2 regions of the Aminipila luticellarii genome follow, and region 1 is predicted to be linked to the other one. Evidence: riboswitches for the same ligand, from Rfam matches in the RefSeq annotation. Region 1 holds a riboswitch; the other holds the start of a gene.

Region 1 (7,124 bases):
ATGCTTATAATGACCTGCCAAAAAATGATTATGTGGACTCTTTTGTCATTGCTGACTGCCTGCGTTTTGGAAGAATCAACAAAGAGGTATATGTCGGAGACTATCACTACAAAGCTCTCCAAAACCTCACACGAGCACGTTATTTCGCCGTTTGCAATCTTACCAAGGAAAAGCAACGCTTTATGAATGTGCTGTTCAAGAAGTATTCATCCATGACACAGGAGAAGGTATTTTCCGATACCTTCAGCACTACAGCTCTTGCTGTCTACGATGAATTTGAATCCGCAGAAGCACTGGCATATATGGACTTACAAGAGCTAACCGCTTTTATCATGGAGAAAGGAAAGAACCGCTTTCCTGATCCAGATACGGTAGCCAAAGCCATTCAGAAAGCTGCCCGGAGTTCTTACCGTTTACCTAAGACGGTAAATGACTCTGTGAATCAGGTGCTCTCTATATCCATAACCTCAATGAAGGCATTGGAAGCTCAAATCAAAGAGTTCGATAAAGCGATTTCAGCCCAAATGGAACTCTTGCCTAACGTATTGATATCCATTCCAGGCATTGGTCCTGTTTATTCTGCTGGTATTCTATCAGAGCTTGGAGATATCAATCGTTTTAATAATCAGGCGCAGCTTGCGAAATATGCAGGTCTTGCCTGGACTCAGCACCAGTCTGGTGATTTTGAAGCACAAAACACAAGACTCATCCGATCTGGCAACCGATTTTTAAAGTATTATCTGTGTGAAGCTGCATTCTCTCTTGTAAGATGCGACAAGGAGTACAAAGCTTTCTATCACCAAAAGTACAACGAGGTGAACAGATATCAACACAAACGTGCACTCGCATTAACTGCCCGTAAATTTGTGCGGTTAGTCTTTACGCTGCTTAAAGACAATCGCCTATATCGCTCAGCAGAATAGAGGAATCTCTCTGCTGATGAGCTACGCCCTGCTCATTTTTTAAAAGTGATCGACAGGGCTTAGGTGGTCGTTTTTTGTTTTTTGAGAAACTGGTCAAGAATATATGATTTTTATTTCATTTCTCACTTGACATCACACCACTGGACTTATATAATCTCATGGAACAAATCTTTTAATCACAACTTAGAAGATGCCCCATTTTAGTTTGTTTTGTTTTTAAGTAAACCATGTCATATGGATTTGCTTCCACTTCAAGAGGAACTCGTTGGGAAATATGGACTCCATACCTTGAAAGCTGCTGTACCTTATCGGGATTATTGGTCATCAGCCTCACATCCTGCACGCCTAAATCTTTCAGGATCTGAGCAGCTATGGAATACTCTCTCAAATCCTCTTCAAATCCCAGAGCCAAATTTGCTTCCACCGTGTCAAGACCTTGATCTTGAAGGGCATAAGCCCTCAGCTTATTTACAAGGCCGATTCCGCGGCCCTCCTGCCTCATATAAAGCATTACTCCCCGGCTTTCCTTTTGTATTTTCTTCATAGCTGCCTTATACTGTTCTCCGCAGTCACATTTGACCGAACCCAAAGCATCTCCTGTCAGGCATTCGGAATGAACTCTGCAAAGGGTCGGACTTTCCTTTTCTATCTTACCTTTGACCAGTGCCACGTGGTGTTCTCCGTTTATCTTATTGATATACCCATAGGCTGTAAATTCCCCATAAATAGTAGGAAGCTTAGTCCTTACCACCTGTTCCACCAATTTTTCTGTACGCTTTCTGTACTCTTTCAACGCTTCAATTGTTATAAAAACCAGTCCGTGCTCCTGGGCGAAGCTTTTTAATTCGGAAGTGCGCATCATCGTTCCGTCCGCCCGCATTATTTCACAACATAACCCGCATTCCTTAAGCCCGGCCAGTCTGACCAAATCCACTGTTGCCTCCGTATGCCCCTCTCTTTCCAGTACCCCAAAGTCCTTGGCGGCCAGCGGAAACATATGTCCCGGTTTTCTGAAATCTTCGGGGCTTACACTATCCTCCACGGATTTCATAGCAGTTATGGACCTCTCGATTGCCGAAATTCCTGTCGTTGTATCCTTATGATCAATGGATACGGTAAACGCAGTCTCATGATTATCTGTATTCTTATGAACCATTGGACCCAAGCCTAATCGATCGGCCAGTTTTCTGCTCATGGGCATACAAATCAAACCTTTCCCATAAGTTGCCATAAAGTTTACATTTTCTGCATTGGCGAATTCAGCAGCACAAATGAGGTCTCCTTCATTTTCTCTGTTCTCAGCATCCGTTACGACAATTATTTTCCCCTGCCTCAACGCTTCCAACGCCTCTTCAATTCTATTATATTTAAACATCTGTCAAGTCCTCCATAATTACAATCCTTTAAAATCCGTTTTGTATAAGGAATTCCATACTTATACTGTTTTTGTTCTCCTGTGCCGTATCTTTTAGATGAAGCAATTTTTCAACGTATTTTCCAATGATATCATTTTCCAGATTTACAACATCCCCCACTGTTTTTGTCCGCAGCGCAGTTCCTTTCCATGTATGCGGAATCAGTGAAATCTCAAAGCTGTCGGGTTGTACCCTTGCTACAGTCAGGCTCACCCCATCCATTGCTATAGAGCCTTTTTCTACGATATATTTCATAATGCCGGGACTCGTTGATATCCTTATCCACATAGCTATTCCCTCCGAACGCATACGCACAATGGTTCCTGTTCCGTCAATGTGTCCGGATACGATATGTCCGCCGAATTGTCCCTCTGCTTCCATCGCCCGCTCCAAATTGACGATGCTCCCCTGTTTTAAGTTTCCCAAAGAGCTTCGGGAAAGCGTCTCTCTCATTACATCTGCTTCAAAGACAGTGTTGCTTAAATTGCAGACCGTCAGACAAACACCGTTTACAGCCACACTGTCTCCAAGCTGAATCTGCTGAAAGATCTTATTTCCCTCAATCACTAGACGAGAAGAATTTTCTCCTTGGGAGATATTCTTTACCCTTCCTGTTTCTTCTATAATTCCGGTAAACATGTCTTTTCTCCTTTCAGGGATTGGGTTTCTTTAGTGACGGATTTTTCACCACATTATACTCAACCAGCAGATCTTCTCCCAGCTGTGTAACTTTTCTTTCTTTAAGCAAAAATGCTTCTTCGGGCCTCTCTATGCCCCGCCCCTCTACAGCTGTTACTGCATTCCGCCCTCCAAAGATTTTAGGTGCGATATAAGCATATACATGTTCTACTATTCCCTGCTCCAAAGCTGCCCAGTTCAATGTACCCCCTCCTTCAAGAAGGATACTGTCTATTCCTCTTTGGCCCAACAACTCCATAAGGCCATTTAAATCAATATGCCGGCCCAATTTAGGAACCTTTACTATCATACAGCCTTTTTCTCTAAGCCTTTCGATTGCTTCCCTGTCTGCGGAAGCTGTTGCTATATAAGTCTGTATCTCCTTTGCGGTGGTTACGATCTGGGAATCTATAGGAATTCTCAAGTTGGTATCACAGATGATCCTTATGGGATTTTTAGTTTCCGGCAGCCGGCAGTCCAATCTGGGATCGTCTTTTAGTACCGTGCCTGCTCCGACCATAATCCCCATGTATTTATGCCGCAGCCGATGTACATGCTCTCTTGCAATTTCTCCCGTGATCCACATTGAATTTCCTGTATAAGCTGCAATTTTTCCGTCCATGGTCATAGCGTATTTCATTGCTACGTACGGTTTTTTCTCTTTTATATAATGAAAAAAAACAGCATTCAACTCTCTGCATTCTTTTTCTAAAATTCCAACGGTAACTTGAACCCCTGCCTTCCTTAACAGATCAATTCCCATACCCGATATAAGCGGATTCGGATCCTGTACCCCTACTACTACGCGGGCTATTCTATTTTCAAGAATAGCGTCCGTACAGGGGGGCGTCTTCCCATAATGACAGCAAGGTTCTAATGTAACATACAAAGTAGCACCCTCCGGATTTTCACTGCAAGCTGTAATCGCATTCCGCTCCGCATGGGGCTGTCCCCATTTTGCATGAAATCCCTGTCCGATAATGATACCGTCCTTTACAAGTATCGCACCCACCATAGGGTTCGGATTAGTCCACCCCTCTGCATTTTTTGCCAGCTCTACAGCTATCTGCATATATTCTTCATCCGTCATTACAGCCACCTTCCTATTTCCTATTGAATAAAAAAATACTCCGGATAGATCTCCAGAGTATTATTTTACTTGTGCCTTGATTTCAGCTGCCATTGGCTTGCGTATTTATACTGCCATTTTTATTAAGATAAAAAGGCGGTATCCGTCCATATCGCTTGCGCCATATGTCCTACGTCAATAAAAAACTCTGAAATGAAATCATTTCAGAGCATAATAACTAAATGCAATATAAGCTTTGCACACATCTTCTTTCATCCAGACTATACTGTCGGCTTCGGAATCACACCGAATCTGCCTTGCGGCTCGTGGGCTTTACCACCGGTAGGGAATCACACCCTGCCCTGAAGAATCTATTCAATTTTCTCGTTCATACTAACACAGGTTCATATACGTGTCAAGATTAATTTTCTTCTCCCATAACAGTTGCCTCTGCTTCGATTACTCCCGGCCTTAAATTTCCATTAGCGATCTCATAAAACGCTACGCTGGCCACACATAAGTAAGGTGACAGCCAAAAATAGGCGATGCTCCCTAATAAAGATCCAAGGCTGGCCAAAGCTACCGCATTGAACGTAAAGAACGAAGATATGGCGGCCATCGGAATGCTGGCTAAAATTGCCCATCCGATAAAACTGACTTCTAAACTGAAAAGCTTCATCTTGTTGCCGGTCATTAACCGCTTACTTTCCGCTAAGCACTGCAGGATCCCATACTCAGGGTGGTCTATCATGATTAAAAATGCCTGACTGTACCTATAGGCAGCTATAAACCCCGGAATGATGAATACCAGAAACCATAAGCATATAAACAGACCCATGACGAAATAAAGTCCCACGGCTTTAAAAAATCTTTCAAATCCATAAAATACCTGTGCGATTTCACATTCTTTTCTTCGGAACAGGTTTAAGCAAAAAATGTCATATCCTATGGTAAACGGTGCCGCAACCAGAAAAGTATACAGACCGGATAATAAAGCTGCGTTTTCTTTCCCGCTGAAAATAATCTCCAAGATAGCAGCAGGCAGCATAAGCGCCACCATATACACTGCGGTGGCGGCAACCGCCAGTTTCCATTTCCCCTGCAGGGATACACGTGCTAAAGCCCTGATATTTTTACAAGTTTCTAATACAATATTTTGATTCATGTTCTCTTTCCTTCCCTTTTTATTGGTTCTCTTTTATACCCTTAGTTTTTTATTATAACTTTTAATTGGGGAAATTTCAAGGGTTTTCCAAAGGGGCTCCGTATTTAGGACAATCATGACCTGTTGCTTCCGCTCAGAACTGTGCATTAAATCTCTTTTCAAATTCTTCTTTCAGACCTTCCCTAAACTCTGGGTGCGCAATTTTAATAAGTGCTCTGGCTCTGTCATGAAGGGTCTTTCCTTTCATCTCCGCGATCCCGTATTCGGTTATCACGTAATCCACATCCTGCCTGTTTGTGGTAACGGCTGATCCATGTTCAATAAAGGGAACGATCTTAGAAATCAGTGTTCCATCTTTTTTCATCACAACAGAAGGCATGGCCATGATGGATTTTCCTTTCCCATCGGTAGACATGGCTGCCCCCCTCACAAAGTCTACTTGTCCCCCTACTCCGGAGAATTGTTTTGTCCCTATGGTGTCGGATACCACCTGCCCCATGAAATCGATCTGAAGGCAGGAATTGATGCAAACCATCTTAGAACATTGCGCTATAGTAACAGGATTGTTTACATAATCCACCGGCTTCATTTCAACGATTGGATTATTTGCCACAAAGTCATAGAGCTTCTTGGTTCCCATTAGAAAGGTAACAATGATTTTACCCGGATCGATGGATTTTTGTGATCCGTCTATTACGCCTGCTTCATAAAGGTCTACTACTCCGTCGGAAATCATTTCGGAATGTATGCCTAAGTGTTTTTTATCTTTAAGCTGGGATAATACCGCATCCGGAATAGCCCCTATACCCAGCTGTAATGTAGAGCCGTCCTCAATCAACGAGGCACAATATTTTCCAATAGCGATTTCAGCCTCACCAATATTGGGAAGCTTCATTTCGGGAAGCGGGTGTGACGTTTCCACAAACGCATCGATTTCGCTGATATGTACAAAAGTCTCGCCATAAACTACCGGCACCTGATCATTTATTTCCGCCAATACGACCTTAGCGGATTTCACTGCCTGCATGGTAAAATCACAAGATACGCCTACAGAGCAAAACCCATTGCGATCCGGAGTGGATACCATAATCATCGCCACATCTACAGGAAAAATACCTTTTCGTATATAGCTGGGTACTTCATGAAAATACACAGGCACGAACTGTCCGTGACCCTCTGCCAATGAGTTTCTGGTACTGGCACTGACGAACCAGCCTTCAAACCGGAAGTGTTCTTTGTATTCAGGCTTCGTATATTCAGACTTCCCCAACGTGACCATTTGAGATACCGTTACATTTTTATAATTTTCTGCACCTGCTACCATTGCATCTACCAGTGCTATAGGTTCTGCTGCACAATGGGCAAGCACAACTCTGTCTCCATTTTTAATCCGCTGCACTGCTTCCTCTGCCGTACATTTTCTGCTTTCATAAATTTCTTTCCAATCCATGTTCAAATCCTCCATCTTTTTTTATTTTTTACATCTTTTTAATCCTTTCGGCAATCTCGGCTATATGGATTTCGTCCCACATTTTTATGACGCCGCCTGTTGTTATAAATTGTTCATAAGAGGCACAGCAGCTTGAGCAGCCGCCAATTATGAGAAGCAAATCATATAAAACCTCTTCCTCCGCTATAACAAAGTCTGTTTTCCCTTTGCACTTTTCCTCTAAAGCTTTCAGGGCTTTACCTCTGTCATATCTGGGGTTACAGCCGCCGCAAAATCGAACTCCACACTTCATAGTTGATCCCTCCCTAAGAAATGCCGTTTTTTAAAAAAGCCGCACCGGAAAACCGGGCAGCTCATCTCAACTAGCTGTTAAAAATTTCTCAATTTCCTTATAGTATAGACTTTAAAAGCACACTTTTCAAGA
Region 2 (7,124 bases), 670 kb from region 1:
TGTTCAATCCGTTCTCCTCCGCTGCGTCGATCAGCGTAGCAACGATGGCTCTGCCGATTCCTCTTCTCCTGTAGTCAGGAGATACCGCTACATTTGTGATGTGCCCTTCGTCGAAAATAGCCCATAACCCCGCATATCCCACAAGCTTTCCGTCAATTTCCGCGGCAATATAAAAAGCCCTGTCATTTTCTGTAAGCTCCTCTCGAAAAGCTTCTTCACTCCACGGATCGGCAAAACAAATTTTGTCCAAATCCGCCATGGCTCTTATGTCCTGCTCTGCCGCAGCTCTGATCATCAAGTCACTCATAGCACTCACCGGTTGCTTTGTGCGGCTTTTGCTTCTTCCAATTTTCGTTCCGCTTCAGCTTTTCTCATATAATTGGGCTTTAATTCGTCGTACGGACACGTTTTTCCTTCTTTATATAATTCAAATGCCAATTTTGCGGCAGAAGACGCTTTTTGATAGCGAATTCCAGCATCCGCAAACTTAATTTGTATATTGCTATTTAACGATGAATTTTGCCATTCCTCTATTTGAGCCTTATATGCTTCGACACCATCTCCAAAAAAAGTGACTTCCTCTGCTTTCTCCCTTAAAGCAGACTCAAGTGCTTCTAAAAGCTCGGCAAGCATATAAGCATTTCCTTCTACCACTTCCCATATAGAGTCACCTTTCCACTTATAGGCGCCTCCGTATACCTGACTTCTTCTGGCATTAAAGATAGGGCAATACACCCCCTGATACGATTCCGCATTATAAAGAAAGGTCTTTAAGGTAGGCACACTGATACAAGGAATCTGCAGTGCCTGCGCCAACGCTCTGGCGGAAGAGACGCCGATTCGGATACCTGTAAAGGAACCCGGGCCTTCCGATGCTGCGATTGCTGTCAAATCGCCTATCTGCAATTTACTTTTTTCGAGCACCTTTCCCACCATTGGCATTAAAAACTGCAAATGATTCAGCGTTTCCGAAGAAGCTTCCTCAAAAATCTGACCCTTCTCATCAATAACTGCCACAGAGGCCGATGCTCCTGTGGTCTCAATCGCTAATATATTCATAGACCCGCCTCCAGTCCTTTTATGTCGTATATTCTTTCCCCTTCACGTTCCCCATACGAAAGATGGATCACGATGGCATCCTCCGGAATAATCTCTGAAATCAGATCTGCCCATTCCACAATGCACACACCGTTTCCGAAAAAATACTCTTCATATCCGATTTCAAACATTTCTTCCACATCTTTTATACGGTACACGTCAAAATGGTAGAGCGGCAGCCGTCCGTCCTGATATTCCTGAACAATCGTAAAAGTAGGACTTGTAATGGTTTCTTTGACGTCAAGCCCCTCTGCAATATATTTGGTCAGTGCCGTTTTACCTGTTCCCAAGTCCCCTATCAGGGCAACAATATTTCCTGATTTCAGTTTGTCCGCAAGCTTTAACCCGAATTTCCTCGTTTGTTTTTCATCTCTTATCACTAATTTACTCATACCTTTTATTGTACCACACTATCCGTTTTAATAACATATTAAAATGCCCTGACAAAAGAATCAAGGCATTTGATCATTTTTATTTCATTGCAGCATCCGGCTATCTGTGCAAGAACCCGGAGATTCTCTTATATAAGAAAAAGGTCATCACGGAATTCACACCGGCTTTTATCAAGTTAAAGCCTGCGATAAAGCCCATCAGATCTTTGACTGTACTAACAGGCCATCCCGTATAATACGGCGTGATAATCAAATTTGCGATAATCATTACGATGGTCATCACAATGGAACCCGAAACCAGGGCAAGAACAGCTTCTCTCTTATTTTTCCTTCCCCTGTATAATAGTCCTGCTGTCAGAGCAAAAGCTCCCGTGGCCAGTATGTGCATGATGATACCGTATAAGCCGCTTGCAGCGCTTACGGTAATTCCCTGAATCACTGCGGTGACCGCTGCCAGCAGAAGGCCCGCCATGGGTCCAAAGGCAAACGTACCGATCAAGATCGGAATGTCTGCGGGATCATATTCCAGAAAGGGTACGGCAGGAAAAATCGGAAAATGCACCAAGTAGACCAAAACCACTGAAATTGCTACCAGCATGCCCATTTTGGCCAGTTTTATCGTTTTATTTTGTGAAGTCATTTATCTAGTTCCTCTCAATCTTTTTATAATGGGAGATTCTCTCTCTTACGGCACTAAAAAACCCTGAGATTTCTCTCAGGGCCTGCTCAACTGAAATAAACGCATATAAAAAATATGCCTGTTTCTTTCGTCCGGACTATACCGTCGGTATGGGGATCTGACCCATTCTGCCTTTCGGCTCGCGGACTCGTAGCTAAGCTCATTACCGCCGGTGAGGATTTGCACCTCCCCCTGAAACAATTATGTAACGTATTATACACTCAGTGTGTTAATCTGTAAATAGCATCTGCAAAAATTTTCGCATTTAAAATCAGTTTATCTATTTCGATATATTCATTTCGCTGGTGAGACGGATCCGGATCCCCCGGAAAAATGCTTCCAAATGCCACAATATTTTTTGCTGCCCTGGCATAGGTTCCTCCGCCTATAACGATAGGCTCTCTTTCCGTATCTCCTGTATGCTCCCCGTAGATTTCCATCAGGGTCTTAATCATCGGATTATCCGCCGGCATATAAATAGGAAGCTGATTTTTTATTTTAATAATGCCCATATTATATTTATTTATCACGGGCATTAACGCACCGTACACCGCATCATCGGTAAGGGTAACGGGATACCTTATATTTAGAGTGAGTATGACGGCTTCTCCTTCCAGATCGACCTTGCCCACATTCAATACCAATTTTCCGGAAGGCTCATCGGAAAGATCGCAGCCAAGGGCCGCTCCATCCGTTTCATATCCGATATACTGGTTATAGAATCCAACGAATTCATTGACATCATCATTGATTATGTCAAGCTCTCCCAAAAAATCCATCAGAAGGGAAATCGCATTGACTCCGCACTCCGGCGTAGCTCCGTGAGCTGAAATACCCTGCGCCACAATTTCTAAACTTTTCCCCACACCTTTGCAGTTCAATCTGGCTCCATAGGCGATCTGCCCCTTCTCCGAACATTTTTCATTTCTATAGCGGGCCGCCAATTCTTTTACTTTATCATAGGCTTCCATCTTATCCGCCCGTATGACGGCTCTGGCGTAATCTGCCACTGAATTTGCGGCAGTACCGCCGGTAAGACTTCTGAGTTCAATGCCCTTTCCGGTAGTCTTTCCGATTTTTTTAGCCAGTTGAAAAACTAAAATTCCCATTTCTCCGTGAATAGCCGGATACTCTGCATCCGGTGTGAATCCAAAATCCGGTGCCTTCACCTTGGATAGGTAATAATGCATCCCTTTCCAATTCGTCTCTTCATCCAGCCCCAAAATAAGTCTCACTTTTTTCTCCGGCATGTACCCGCTATCCTTAAGAGCCTTCATCGCATAATACGCTGCCACCACGGGGCCTTTGTTATCAATAGCCCCTCTGCCATAAATTTTACCATCTGCAACAACTCCGCCATAGGGTTCGTACTCCCAGTCCGAACCCTCCGGAACCACGTCCAAGTGGCCGATAATTCCCATAACTTCATCGCTGGTTCCGGTGATCTGCCCGTTTTCATCGAGAAAATATCCGCCAAATTCAATATGCCCGCCATAATTATCCGCGTTTTCCGTATCGAACCCATCCGCTTCGGCCTTCTTTAGTATGTAATCAAAAGCTTCGGCTATGCCCTTTCCAAAGGGTGCGTCAGCAGTGGGCTTCTCTTCCGCACTTTTAATGGAGATAAGCTCCTGAAGAGTCTTCACTATTTCTTCTTTTGATTCTTCAATCCTTTTTAAGTAATCCATTTGCATCCTCCAATGCCGCTTCTGCCCTGGATAAATGTCCGGAGGCTTTCAGCGTTTCATTCTTTTGCAGGTTATCATCTAAAGGAATAATTTCATAGATAGGCTTGCTCCCCGTTGTATATTTTTCGACCCAGGTCGGTATTGCGCTCATTTTTATGTCTGTAATTTTGCCCTGTGATTTCAGATATTTTAAATGCACTTTAGCAAGGATACCCTCTTCAGTATATCGGTTGTCAAGGGTCTCTATTCTCTGATTTGAAATAAAGTTCCCCATACTGAAAAATACAGGAATCTCTTTACCGTCCTTCTGACTTTTCAGATATTCCATTTCTTGCAGCACATGAGGATGCGATGCAAAAATCATGTCCACATTCATATGATCCGCACTTTGCTGCGCTATATATCGCTGCCACCGATTCGCGGAAGTCTGATACTCTTCTCCCCAATGGTAATAAAGTATGACAATTTCAGCACCATCTGTTCTTGCCTCGTCGCAGGTCCTTTTTATCTGCTCTAAATCCTGATCAAGCGTCTGATAACTGAACGAATTAATAAGCTCTGCATTTTCGGAAGAGATCACCCTCCCATTTATTCCTGTACCGGTTCCGCTTACAGGGGTTTCATAGGTATAAGGCACGACGGCTACCTTGACCCCCTTCACTTCAATCATGGCATACCGTTTTTCCTGTGGATCGAGGCGGCTTCCGGCTGTAAGAAATCCCTTATTCCTAAGGACTTCAACCGTTCTTTTCAACCCGTATCCTCCCCTGTCCATCATGTGATTGTTGGAGGTGATAGCCACATCAAACCCGGCATCTTTCAAAGCATCTGCCAGCTCATCGGGAGCACAGAAGTCCGGGTAACCCGAATAGGGTGCTCCTGCAAAGGTCGTCTCCACATTACACAGAGCCAGATCCGCCTGACTAATATAATCTTTTACATATCTATAATTGTTTGTATAATCGTACTTCTTCGTACTTGAATCGTATTGACTCGCTAACTGAGATCTATGCACCATGACATCCCCTACGCACAGGATATTTAAATCAATAGGCTGCTCCGGCTGCTGAGGAACGGGGTTCTCAGACGGTGCGACTCCATTACTGCATCCACTAAAAAGCAGTGGAAATGCGATCAGGCACCCCACTGCAATGAAAGCCGTTATCAGAAGCGCTGTAAATCGATTTTTTCTTTCAGCGTTTTCTATCATTTTTTCTTACTAAACGTTTTCTACGCCTGCGATTTCAGGATAAGATTCTTTTAAAAGCCTTTCAACCACAGCTTTTAATGTCATCGTTGCACCCGGACAGCCTGCGCAATGTCCCTGTAATTTTACTTTAACGACATTTTCTGGGGTAAGTTCAACAAACTCAATATCTCCTCCGTCTCTCTGCAAGAAAGGTCGGATATTTTCTAAAGCTTCTTTAATTTTTTCTTCCATTGTAATTCTCCTTTTTCTACTTTTTATTATTTTACCACAAAAACCTTGGTTTCAATAGTAAATATTTCGCACGCTTTTATACAATTTTTGTATAAAAGCTGCAAAGTCCTATCACCAATGTGGTCAGAACTTTCATGAACCGATTAATATAAGCTGACAATGGCAGGTTCCATGGTGTAAACGGATATGGCCTGTCCAGCCGTGATTTTTTTCACTACCACGGATTTTATCGGATCTCCGTTCATGTCAAAAGTAATGGTTCCTGAGGCTCCAGGAAACTCTCTGGTATTGGCAATGGTTTTGCGGAGAGCTTCTCCGTCCAGAGCCGTACCTGTTTTGTTCAGGGAATCCACCGCAATCATATATGCATCAAATCCAAGAGCTGCCGCACTTTCCGGAACGGCATCCTGCCCATATTTAGCCTTGTACGCTTTCTTAAAATTGTCAGACATAATCGTCGTATTCGTATTGGGATCGAATATGGTGGAGAAAGAGACATTCTCGGCAGCCTCTTTTCCCGCCAGTTCTACCAGTTTAGATGAGTCCCACTGATCTGTCCCCAGAAATAGGGCGGTGACTCCCATTTTTCTGGCTTCTTTTAAAATCTTAGCCGCTTCCTCCAGCTTAACCGGTAAAAAGACCACCTGGGCACCTGATTCTTTTATCTTTTGAAGATCCTCCTTCACCTGTTCCTTCCGGTCTTCTTCATAATCGCAGGAAACCACCACTGCATTGGCATTTCCCGTCATTTGTATCAATTTATCCGAGAAGGTCTGCGAAACAGCTATAGCATAATCATCATTCTCCGGCCTCATGATCGCCGCTGTATTGACCTTTAAGGCTTCTACCGCATACTTTGCCAGCGCGACTCCCTGAAAGGAATCCAGCAGACAAACCCTAAAATAAAAAGGGTTGTAGCTTGTTACCAACGGATTCGTATTGGTTATAGCTATAGCGGGCAGCTTCGCCTTTTCAAAAGTCTTTACTGCCGCCAGCGAATTGACGCTTCCATAGCTGCCAAGCACAATAGAGACCCGTTTGTCTACCATCTCCTGTGCTACGCTCTCCGCAACATTCATATCGGATTTATTATCTCCGTAGACCAGTTCGATTTCTTTTCCCAACGCTTGCGGGAACATGGCGTGAGCCAGTTCGATTCCCCGGATCTCCATCGCCCCCATCTCTTTATCTTTTCCGCTAAGCGGTTCAAAGACGCCGATTCGTACCGTTGCCTCCGGTTCCCCCTTTTTATCTATAAAAGCGCCCTTAAAATTATCAAAAGTGGCACACCCTGTCAGATTAAAGACAAGCACCATAACGGTTGCAAGGAATGCGATTCTCTTCACCCTTCTGCGTCTGCTGCATCCTTCTGATTTATAAAACATTTCAGCCATATCTGTTCTCCCTTTTCCCTTGCAATATTGCTATTCATATTTTTAAATCATATCAAATTATCTGCTTTTTTTCAAGTCGTTTGAGACCGGGCGGTCATTCCTTTTTTGTTCCGCCATTTCCGCTTTCTTTATTTCAAAATTTCAAAAAATCATGTTTAATCTATTATTTTATAGGTATAAATGAGTTATAATGAATACATAACGTATCACTTCAATCGGTCTTTTAAACCAGTCGTATATGGAGTGATTACATAGTAAAAAATAATTAGAAATTGGAGGATGGAATTATGAAATGGACTTGTTCAGTTTGCGGTTATACTTATGAGGGTGCTGAGGCTCCGGAAAAATGTCCGCAGTGCGGGGTAGGCGCAGATAAATTCATCAAAGCAGATGAAGGTGCGAAAGAATGGGCTGACCAGCATGTAGTCGGAG

What was found. A riboswitch is a leader RNA that binds a small molecule or an ion and turns the genes downstream of it on or off. The one in region 1 is predicted to bind FMN.
Region 2: another riboswitch for FMN. It lies ahead of EQM06_RS10805 (ECF transporter S component); the one in region 1 lies ahead of ribD (bifunctional diaminohydroxyphosphoribosylaminopyrimidine deaminase/5-amino-6-(5-phosphoribosylamino)uracil reductase RibD).

The regions. Positions count from the first base shown of each region.
Region 1 covers NZ_CP035281.1:1,652,273-1,659,396, forward strand. Annotated here, with positions in the region: gene EQM06_RS07560 (IS110 family RNA-guided transposase) at 1-923, shown strand, start outside; gene EQM06_RS07565 (bifunctional 3,4-dihydroxy-2-butanone-4-phosphate synthase/GTP cyclohydrolase II) at 1,096-2,298, opposite strand; gene EQM06_RS07570 (riboflavin synthase) at 2,327-2,977, opposite strand; gene ribD (bifunctional diaminohydroxyphosphoribosylaminopyrimidine deaminase/5-amino-6-(5-phosphoribosylamino)uracil reductase RibD) at 2,991-4,106, opposite strand; FMN riboswitch at 4,346-4,459, opposite strand; gene EQM06_RS07580 (DUF975 family protein) at 4,507-5,250, opposite strand; gene EQM06_RS07585 (acetyl-CoA hydrolase/transferase family protein) at 5,384-6,700, opposite strand; gene EQM06_RS07590 (hypothetical protein) at 6,729-6,992, opposite strand.
Region 2 covers NZ_CP035281.1:2,324,211-2,331,334, forward strand. Annotated here, with positions in the region: gene rimI (ribosomal protein S18-alanine N-acetyltransferase) at 1-307, opposite strand, end outside; gene tsaB (tRNA (adenosine(37)-N6)-threonylcarbamoyltransferase complex dimerization subunit type 1 TsaB) at 313-1,059, opposite strand; gene tsaE (tRNA (adenosine(37)-N6)-threonylcarbamoyltransferase complex ATPase subunit type 1 TsaE) at 1,056-1,490, opposite strand; gene EQM06_RS10805 (ECF transporter S component) at 1,591-2,130, opposite strand; FMN riboswitch at 2,246-2,373, opposite strand; gene pepV (dipeptidase PepV) at 2,391-3,857, opposite strand; gene EQM06_RS10815 (CapA family protein) at 3,835-5,067, opposite strand; gene EQM06_RS10820 (NifU family protein) at 5,077-5,298, opposite strand; gene EQM06_RS10825 (ABC transporter substrate-binding protein) at 5,442-6,692, opposite strand; gene EQM06_RS10830 (rubredoxin-like domain-containing protein) at 6,977-7,124, shown strand, end outside.